DNA from 3 places in the Anoxybacillus sp. CHMUD genome. Region 3 is predicted to be linked to each of the others. Evidence: riboswitches for the same ligand, from Rfam matches in the RefSeq annotation. Region 3 holds a riboswitch; each other region holds the start of a gene.

Region 1 (3,550 bases), on a different contig from region 3:
ATTATCGTATTGAACGTGCTAAAGGGCGTTCTCATGAAGAAGTGATGCAATGGATTTGGAAAAACGGTCGTGACAATTCACGCACGCCGATGCAATGGTCTGATGATGAAAACGCCGGATTTACAACAGGAACACCTTGGATTGGTGTGAATGAAAATTATAAACAAATTAATGTCAAAAAACAGTTGCACGACCCGAACTCTGTGTTAAACTTTTACAAACGCATGATTCAACTAAGAAAACAGCATGACGTATTTGTTTACGGAACATACGATTTAATATTAGAAAACCATAAAGCAATTTACGCATATACGCGCACGTTAGGTGATGAAAAAGCGATCGTCATCGTGAACTTAACAGACCGAAAAACAATGTATCGTTACGATTCATTGAAATTAAATAGCGAGCAATTGGTGTTAGCAAACTACGATGTAAAACCGCATAAACATGCGACACGCTTTACATTGCGTCCGTATGAAGCGCGTGTATATTTGGTGAAATAATGAAAATCCCCTTTTCCGACATGGAAAAGGGGATTTTCACATTTATTTGCGTGAATGCACTTCGTAAATGGCAAATTTCAAATAATCGCCTTCATCGGCGGCAAGTAGTTTTGGATGGTCATATCCTGCACCGCTCCAATGAATTTGACGTAAAATTTTCTTCGCATCAAACGCTGCTTCCGTAACCATCGCTTGAAACATATATGGATGCACATGATACGAACAACTTGCTGTCACGAAAAAGCCGCCGTCTTTCACTAACTTTAAGCCGTTTAAATTAATATCTTTATAGCCGGCAAGCGCCTTTGGCACCGCATGAGCGGATTTTGCAAACGCTGGTGGGTCAATAATGACGACATCCCATTTTTTCCCCTGTTGTACGCATTCGCGTAAGTAGTCAAACGCGTTCGCAACGACGAAATCCACATTTGTAAATCCGTTTAACTCTGCGTTTCGCTTTGCTGTTTCAATCGCATGTTCAGAAATATCGACAGCGGTCACATGTTTTGCTCCGTATAAGCAGGCGTTTAACATAAATGAACCTGTATGCGTAAAACAATCGAGCACGGTTGATTCGCTTGTAATCAGCGGCTTGATGGCAGCACGATTTTGACGTTGATCGAAGAAAAATCCTGTTTTTTGTCCGTTTTCGATATCGACAATGTATTTCACGCCGTTTTCTTCAATTTGTACGTTCGTATCGCACGTGCCGTACCAAAATCCTTTTTCTTGTTTTAATCCTTCTAATTCGCGCACGTGAACGTCGTTGCGCAAATAAATCGCTTTCGGTTGAAAAACGTCAAGAAGCGCTTGTAAAATCCATTCTTTTCTTTTTTCCATGCCGAGCGATAAAATTTGCACAACGAGCACATCTTCGTACTTATCAACGATGAGCCCAGGTAAAAAATCGGCTTCTCCATAAACGGCGCGACATGAACGAACGCCCGGAATCATCCGTTCGCGATACGCCCATGCTTGACGAATACGGTTCATAAAAAATTGCGCATTTAATTCGTCGTTTGGATTTTGCGTTAACACGCGCACGATCATTTGTGATTTTGGATTAATATATCCTTTCGCTAAAAAGTGACGTTGATGGTTATATACGTTGACGAAATCCCCCGGTTCAAAATCTCCTTCAATATAATCGACTTCGCTTTGAAACACCCACGGATGTCCAAGCTCGAGCCGTTTTTTTCTTTTTCGTTTTAAAAATACATTTGCCATACATCCCACTCCTGACTATATATTCGCTACTTTAGCATACAGGAAGAACACGATGCGCGCAAATGGTGGAGAAAAATATTTGACAATTCCATGAAATATGCTAATATTAGTGACAAAGTGAATGATGCAAATGTATTCCACTAGGGGGGCCTTTAGATAGGCTGAGATCAAAGTGTGCCTTTGAGACCCTTAGAACCTGATCTGGCTCATACCAGCGTAGGGAAGTGGAAACGGTGCGAAGTGTGTCTCTTATTAATTTCCATCGTTTACAACCACTTTCTTTGCGCAAAGAAAGTGGTTTTTTATTTTTCTTAAGGGGGAGAGGTTATGTTGTTTTCAGAGCAGTTGCGCAAGGCTGTCGATCCGATTTGGGAAGCGAGCTTTCATCATCCGTTCGTGAAGGAGCTCGGGGAAGGAACACTTGATTTACGTTGTTTTCGCTATTATGTATTACAAGATTCATATTATTTGACACACTTTGCAAAAGTGCAAGCGCTTGGCGGGGCGATGGCTGATGATTTACAAACGACCGCAAGCATGGCGCATCATGCGCAAAGTACGTATGAAGCTGAGCTTCGTTTACATGAAACGTTTATGAAAGAGCTCGGTATTACAGAAGAAGAAAAGGCGTCGTTTGTTCCTGCTCCAACTGCGTATGCGTACACGTCCCACATGTATCGCGCGTCGTTTGCAGGACGTTTTGGCGATGTATTAGCTGCCATTTTACCGTGCTATTGGTTGTATTACGAAATTGGTGAGCGGTTAAAACATTGTAAGCCGAATCATCCAATTTATGCACAATGGATTGAAGCGTACGGCTCTGACTGGTTCAAACAGCTTGTCGAACAACAAATTGCGCGTTTAAACGACATCGCAAAAACAGCTAGCGAAAAAGAGTTAGAGCGGATGAAGCAACACTTTGTGATCAGCAGTCAATATGAATATTTATTTTGGGACATGGCGTACAAATTAGAACGTTGGCCAATTGAAGAGGAGGATGTTTATGCAAACGAAAGGGCTTAAATTAACAGACGTATTAACGACCGTTGTGGTGGCGATTGTGTTTGGGATTGTGTATAAAGTGTGGGGACCGCTTTACTATGCGGTAAAACCGCTTGGACTTCATCTTGATCAACTTATTTATGGCATGTGGTTTATTGCGGCAACTGTTGCCTATTTATTAATTCGTAAACCAGGAGTGGCGCTGCTTGCAGAAGTGGCTGCGGCATCAGGAGAGTTTTTAGCTGGTTCTGAATGGGGGCTTGAGGTGCTATTTTACGGCTTTGTGCAAGGGTTGCTCGCTGAACTTGTTTTCGCTGCTTTCCGCTATAAACGTTTTGATGTGGCGGTTGTGTCGCTTGCAGCGGTTGGTTCAACGATCGCTTCATTAGTGCTTGATTTTTACAAAGGATATATCGACCAATTGGCATGGTGGAATTTAACGTTATTTATCGGTGCGCGTTTCATTGGAGCGATCATCATTGCTGGTGTATTTGCTTATTCGCTTGTGAAAGCGCTCGAAGCGACAGGTGTGACGCAATTGTTGCGTCCGACGACAAAAGAAGATTACGACTCGCTTGATAAATAGAAGGTGACATCATTGATCCATATCGAACAATTGCGCTTAAAATTTCCGGGGGCAGAAAAGCGGTTATTTACCGATGTATCGCTTTCGATTAAAAAAGGAGAAAAAGTGTTGCTTTTAGGCCCATCGGGATGCGGAAAATCCACGCTTTTGCAAGTGATGGCGGGCATTATTCCGCGCTCGATCGATGTGCCGATGAAAGCGAGTAAACTGCACATTCCAAATCGTGTAGGCT
Region 2 (3,550 bases), on a different contig from region 3:
CATTCGCGCTCTTCTTGAATGCCAACCACATATCGGACATACAATTTTAGCAAATTGGCAAACACGAGGGCTTATTCATCAAATTATCACACAAAATGTCGATGGATTTCATCAACGAGCAGGTAGTACAAATGTCATTGAATTACATGGAACGTTGCGAACCGTTCATTGCTCGCGCTGCAAACAAACATATGATGCAAAACGGTATGTAGACGAACAGTTGAAGTGCACGTGCGGTGGTTTTTTGCGCCCTTCCGTTGTTTTATTTGGCGAACCATTGCCGCATGATGCGTTTGAACAAGCATGGACAGCAGCCGAACGAGCAGATTTGTGGATTGTACTCGGCTCTTCTTTACAAGTATCGCCAGCTAACGAACTTCCTGTCGCCGCTAAACGTGGAGGTGCAAAACTCGTGATCGTAAATATGGAACCGACTCCATTAGATGATTGGGCAGATTTACTCATACATGACCGTAAAATTGGGGAAATGCTGCAGGAAATTGACGAATTACTTTAAAAATAACTGTGTCCCAAAAGCGTGCTCTTTTGGGACACTTGAAATATTTCTTTTTCATACCTTATTTCCCAAAAACGATTCGTATATTGCTTGTGCCTCATGTTCGCCCACATCAACGACTTTTTTGCATATACCTGGCATGACCGTCGCATGTACGGTACATAATCCGAGTCGTTGTTGCATACGAGATTGAGAGATTGTTAACGATTGAATACGATGCTTTAACCGCTTGGTTATGTAAATAACAATCGCAATCGGATGTAACCGTTTCTCGCTTCATTCATCATGTTCATCTTCCTTTACTAAAGAAGAAATGTGTAACGCAACTTCTCTGCTTCTTGTTCATCAAGGAACGGAATTTCATGTGCCATTGCTGCTGTATATATATAAAGCGAAGCAAGTTTATACTTTCTTGCTAATGGACCTTGCTTTACATCAACATGTTGCACGCAGCGAAGCGGAATAAGCGTACGCTTACGAATCCACACCCCATGCTCAAGCTCGATTTCCTGATCGCGTAATCATATACCGCCAACGTTCCCATTTCCAGCGTGGAACGAAGAAAACGAATAACATGCCATCTACAATCGACAAACAGACAAACATCAAAACGACCCATGTTGAAACGAAAAAACTAACAATTACGTACAAAAGGAAAAAATAATGAAACGAATAGCTCCATATATGCGCCATATAGACACAGCACGTTTCGATAGAACATTCCCCGTTTTCTTACACACCACTTTTTCACGCTTCTATCACTGCACTTCTAACATACGAACTCCATCCCGAAATCATCGGTTCGTACGTCCACTATGCCTCCATTTTAACAAGTTTTTCATTTATAACTTTACAACATTTTTATCATATGTTAGACTATTTTTAAAGTTCATAATTTCTCATCTACTAGGGGAGTCCAATAGCTTGGACTGAGAGAAGAACGCGCAAAAGTTCTTTGACCCTTTGAACCTGATCTGGGTGATGCCAGCGTAGGGAAGTAGATGGCGCGAGTGTTCTTTACTTGTGCTATTTGCGGACAAAATCAGGTTCTCGTTATGGAGCCTGATTTTTTTACGTATTGGCGTTGCTCCAACTAAAAAATGAAAAGGAGCGATTAAAAATGAAAGACTTATTTTCATCAATGCCATTTCCCTCGAGTAAAAAAGTGTATGTGCCCGGAACGCGTGAAGATGTTCGTGTGCCAATGCGAGAAATTCAACTTTCTCCAACCAAAACAGGTACAACGATGCTAGAAAATGAGCCTATTCGAGTCTATGACACGAGTGGACCATACACCGACCCACTTTTCGCGCCGAATATTGATAAAGGATTGCCAAAATTAAGAGAAAAATGGATAACGGAGCGTGGCGATGTAGAAGAATGTAGCCCTTCATTAGTGAGAACAAACATTCCTTTTTCACCTAGACGTTTTCGTGCGAAAAAAGGGAAAGTTGTGACCCAAATGCATTATGCAAAACGAGGAATCATTACACCTGAAATGGAGTTTGTTGCTATTCGCGAACAGATGGATCCAGAGTTTGTTCGACAGGAAGTGGCAGCAGGAAGAGCAATTATCCCAGCTAATATCAATCACCCTGAGAGTGAACCAATGATCATCGGAAGCAAGTTCCATGTAAAAATTAATGCGAATATTGGAAACTCTTCTGTTACATCCTCGATGGATGAAGAAGTTGAAAAAATGCTTTGGGCTGTTCGTTGGGGTGCCGATACAGTCATGGACTTATCGACAGGAAAACATATACATGAGACGCGAGAATATATTATTCGAAACTCCCCTGTGCCGATTGGAACTGTACCTATTTACCAGGCGTTAGAGAAAGTGAACGGCATTGTCGAAAACTTATCATGGGACATTTACCGAGAAACATTAATTGAACAAGCCGAACAAGGCGTAGACTATTTTACTATTCATGCAGGTGTCTTACTTCGCTATATCCCACTAACAGTCAATCGAACAACTGGTATTGTCTCTCGGGGTGGCTCAATTATGGCACAATGGTGTTTAGCACACCATGAAGAAAACTTTTTATACACCCACTTCGAAGAAATTTGCGAAATTTTAAAAACTTACGATATTGCTATTTCACTTGGGGATGGATTACGTCCAGGCTCAATTGCAGATGCAAACGATGAGGCGCAATTCGCCGAGTTACAAACACTTGGAGAGTTGACAAAAATCGCTTGGGAACATGATGTCCAAGTGATGATCGAAGGTCCAGGGCATATTCCAATGCATAAAATTAAAGAAAATGTCGATAAACAAATTGAAATTTGTCACGGGGCACCTTTTTATACGCTAGGTCCTATCACTACCGACATTGCACCAGGTTACGACCATATCACCTCAGCTATCGGTGCAGCGCTTATCGGCTGGCACGGTACGGCCATGCTTTGCTATGTGACACCAAAAGAACATCTCGGCCTACCGAATAAAGAAGACGTCCGCCAAGGAGTCATCGCCTACAAAATTGCTGCCCACGCTGCTGACTTAGCAAAAGGACACCCTGGCGCACAAACGCGTGATGATGCATTATCAAAGGCGAGATTTGAGTTCCGTTGGCAAGATCAATTCAACTTGTCACTAGATCCTGAGCGCGCACGTGAATATCACGATGAAACGCTACCGGCCGAAGGAGCAAAGCTTGCTCATTTTTGTTCGATGTGCGGTCCAAAATTTTGTTCAATGAATATTTCTCATGAATTACAAAAAACACTACAAAGCGAAGGAATGAAAGAAAAGGCAAAACAATTTGTTGAATATACAAACATCATGCAAGCTGAGAGATAGCGCTCAGCTTGCACTTTTATTACAAAAAATGTTATTTAAGTCATATTCGTTGACACTCCACTTACTATAGCTTAAATTTAAGTCGTAACTTTAAGTAGAAAGTATGGAAAGAGGTGACTTGCTTGCTCACAGATTTCATCATTTTTCTGTTAGGATTACTTCTAATCATCGGTGTATTAACAACGAAGTTTTCTTCTTGGCTAGGCGTGCCATCACTTGTATTT
Region 3 (3,550 bases):
TCCTTCTTTTACAGCTTGAATAATTTCTGGTACAATTTGAATTACAGTTTCGTGATGGAAACCAGTCACTAACGTTTCATCCGATTCAATGTTTGCTTCTGGAAGTTGTAGCGCTTTCTCAATTAACGGCGTGAAATCATCGTTTTCGATTTTTTGCACATGTTCTAATCCGGCTACATCATATGAAAACATGCGATCAGCATATGAACCTTTTATCGGCATGACACAGTTTGTTGTCGCTAAAATAGCACCAGGGAATTTTTCAAATAGGCGACGTTGATCGTACCATGCTTTTCCGACATTTCCTTTCAGATGTTTATATTTTTTTAATTGTGGGTAACCATGTGCTGGAAGCATTTCGGAATGTGTGTAAATGTTAATTCCTTTTCCTTCTGTTTGTTTTAATAGTTGTTCAAGGGCAAATAAGTTATGTCCTGTAACGAGAATACATTTTCCTTCAATTCTATTTTGCGTTACACGAACAGGTTGAGGAATGCCAAGTCGTTCTGTATGTGCTCGATCGAGTAGTTCCATTACGCGAATGGCTGCTCTTCCGACTTTCATCGCCATGTCTATATGTTCTTGTACGTTAAAGTTAGAGTTTGTTAACGTCATATATAACGCTTCATGTGTCGTTGTATCAACGAACGGATCGGTATACCCAAGTTGATGGGCATGCGTGCGATATGCTGCAATTCCTTTTAATGCAAATACGATCGTATCTTGCAAACTTGCAATTGTTTCATCTTTCCCGCAAACTCCAACAACAGTACATCCCCCTGTTGGTGTTTGTTCACATTGATGACAAAACATTATGACCCCTCCTTTTCTTATTGACACTTTAACAATAGGAGAAAATATGTACGTCGTAAGTGATACATATCACACTTTCATACAAAAATGTGAACGAAATTTGACAATAATCCATATTGAATCAAGAGAAAAAATGTATTAAAATGAAAGAAAATTGAATCAATCAAACTACTAGGGGTGCCGGATGGCGATGGCTGAGAGGAAAACGCGCAATCAGTTTTCCAACCCTTTGAACCTGATCTGGTTTGTACCAGCGGAGGGAAGTAGGCTATGTTTTCAGTACGCAAACTAGTCGACTCTGTCCGACTAGTTTTTATTTTTTTAGGGGGAATGAATGATGAATGTAGGACAATGGTTAACGCGTGTTAGGAAGGAGTCACCACTCGTACATAATATGACAAATGTTGTGGTGACCAATTTTGTTGCGAATGGTTTGCTTGCTGTAGGCGCATCTCCTGTTATGGCGTATGCAAAAGAAGAAGTAGCGGATATGGTTCGGTTAGCTCGTGCTTTAGTGTTAAACATTGGCACGCTAAACGAAACAGACGTAGAGGCGATGTTAATTGCCGGAAAAGCAGCAAATGAGGCAAACATTCCTGTCATTTTCGATCCTGTTGGAGCTGGTGCGACAGCGTACCGCACCGAAACAGCCAGACGTATATTACGTGAAGTAAACATTTCGATTTTACGTGGGAACGCATCGGAAATTGCGAGCATTGCGGGTGAACAAGTACGTACAAAAGGAGTCGATGCAGGAGACGTTCAAGGTGACCTCGTGGATGTAGCGAAAAAAGCAGCACTCATGTTTCGCTCTGTAGTTGTTGTCACAGGGAAAGATGATGTAGTAACCGATGGAGAACGTATTGTAATCGTCTCAAATGGTGATGCGATGTTAACGAAAGTAACAGGGACAGGTTGTTTGTTAAGTTCGGTATTAGGTGCATTTGCGGGTATAGGAGACGATATGATGATGTCATCAGTTGCTGCCCTCGCTTATTACGGTGTGGCGGCTGAAAAAGCAGCCAAACAAGCAAAAGCACCTGGTTCTTTTCAACTTTCTTTTTTAAATGCTTTACATGAAACGAGTGCAGAAGAAGTTGATCAATACGCGCGTATTCAAGGGGAATAAATGATGAAGCAGAAGCTATCGTTGTATTTCGTTATGGGGAGTATCGATTGTACGAAAGATCCGCTCGCTGTGCTTGATGAAGCAATTAAAGGCGGTATTACAATGTTTCAGTTTCGCGAAAAAGGAAAGGGGGCGCTTACGGGGATTGAAAAATACCGCTTAGCCGAGAAATTACTTGAACGATGCCGAATGTATAATATTCCTTTTATCGTGAATGACGATGTCGATTTGGCCCTCGCTTTACAGGCAGATGGCGTTCATGTCGGTCAAGAAGACGAAGTAGCTGAACGCGTTCGCGATCGCATAGGAGATAAATATTTAGGCGTATCTGTTCACAACTTAAATGAAGTAAAAAAAGCGCTTGCTGCTTGCGCCGATTATGTTGGATTAGGCCCGATTTTCCCAACTGTTTCAAAAGAAGATGCAAAGCAAGCATGTGGACTGACGATGATTGAACATATTCGTGCCCATGAAAAACGTGTTCCACTCGTTGCGATCGGTGGAATTACAGAACAAACAGCCAAACAAGTGATCGAAGCGGGTGCAGACGGAATTGCTGTCATTTCGGCCATTTGCCGTGCTGAACATATTTACGAACAAACAAAACGACTATATGAGATTGTCATGCGTGCAAAACAAAAAGGCGACAGATGATGTCGTCTTTTTGTTTTGTTCTGTGCAGGATTTTATTCATATATGTCGAAAGAAAATAGCGAACAAACGAAAGAGGGGATGGAGAAGATGGAACATATCGTACTATCATACGAAAATCGCGTCGCAACCATTGAATTGAATCGTCCGAATGCGCTAAATGCTTTACATGAACAAATGTTAACAGAGTTGTTACAAGCGTTAAAAGAAGTTGAAGCAAGTGAAGCGGATATCGTCATCATTCGTGGTCGTGGCAAAGGATTTAGCGCAGGGGGCGACATTAAGACGATGTTGCAATCAACGAATGAACATTCATTCATTGAAGTGATGGAAACGATTAAACAAATAGCGATGACATTGCATCAATTGCCGAAACTAACGATTAGCTACATACATGGTGCTGCTGCAGGATTAGGATTTAGTTTAGCCCTTGCTTGCGATCATGTAATCGCAAATAAACAAGCGCGCGTTGCAATGAATTTCATTGGCATTGGTTTAGTTCCAGATGGTGGGGGACATTTCTTTTTAAATCGAAAAATTGGAGATGTCAAATCAAAACAAATCATATGGGAAGGAAAAATAATGAGTGCACAAGAGGCATATGAAGTGGGACTCGTTGATGAAATCGGTGATGAACAAGCGATTCAGCACAAAGTGAATGAATGGCTAGCAAAACCGATTCGTGCGATGATTGCGACGAAGCAGTTATATGCTCGTTTAAGCGAACAACAGTTGTTGAACACGTTGCAAATGGAGACAGCGTATCAAGCGGAAATGCGCAAAACAAAAGACCACGAAGAAGGGATTCGCGCCTTTTTAGAGAAGCGACGTCCGCATTTTAGCGGAAAATAAAAAATTTGCAAAACTTTCATCTTTAAGCTATCTTTTTCGGGTTTGCAACGTGTATAAATGAAATATACAACAATATAACGAAAAGGACGGCTGAAGATGGAAGTA

Evidence for each region. Region 3 has a riboswitch for thiamine pyrophosphate ahead of thiM (hydroxyethylthiazole kinase). Riboswitches for the same ligand answer to the same signal wherever they lie in the genome.
Region 1: it holds a riboswitch for thiamine pyrophosphate, as region 3 does, so the genes downstream of both, tenA (thiaminase II) here and thiM (hydroxyethylthiazole kinase) in region 3, are expected to answer to the same signal.
Region 2: it holds a riboswitch for thiamine pyrophosphate, as region 3 does, so the genes downstream of both, thiC (phosphomethylpyrimidine synthase ThiC) here and thiM (hydroxyethylthiazole kinase) in region 3, are expected to answer to the same signal.

Annotation. Positions count from the first base shown of each region.
Region 1 is NZ_SDLG01000003.1:175,552-179,101, reverse strand. It holds gene ETB99_RS03345 (glycoside hydrolase family 13 protein) at 1-503, shown strand, start outside; gene ETB99_RS03340 (class I SAM-dependent rRNA methyltransferase) at 546-1,730, opposite strand; TPP riboswitch at 1,863-1,970, shown strand; gene tenA (thiaminase II) at 2,058-2,753, shown strand; gene ETB99_RS03330 (ECF transporter S component) at 2,728-3,318, shown strand; gene ETB99_RS03325 (ABC transporter ATP-binding protein) at 3,322-3,550, shown strand, end outside.
Region 2 is NZ_SDLG01000005.1:153,503-157,052, forward strand. It holds gene ETB99_RS05415 (NAD-dependent deacylase) at 1-517, shown strand, start outside; gene ETB99_RS05420 (PH domain-containing protein) at 572-772, opposite strand; partial or broken gene ETB99_RS15290 (PH domain-containing protein) at 794-1,218, opposite strand; TPP riboswitch at 1,416-1,530, shown strand; gene thiC (phosphomethylpyrimidine synthase ThiC) at 1,638-3,326, shown strand; gene ETB99_RS05435 (potassium/proton antiporter) at 3,440-3,550, shown strand, end outside.
Region 3 is NZ_SDLG01000004.1:30,227-33,776, reverse strand. It holds gene hcp (hydroxylamine reductase) at 1-813, opposite strand, end outside; TPP riboswitch at 977-1,092, shown strand; gene thiM (hydroxyethylthiazole kinase) at 1,148-1,942, shown strand; gene thiE (thiamine phosphate synthase) at 1,943-2,596, shown strand; gene ETB99_RS03800 (enoyl-CoA hydratase) at 2,639-3,445, shown strand; gene ETB99_RS14930 (response regulator) at 3,542-3,550, shown strand, end outside.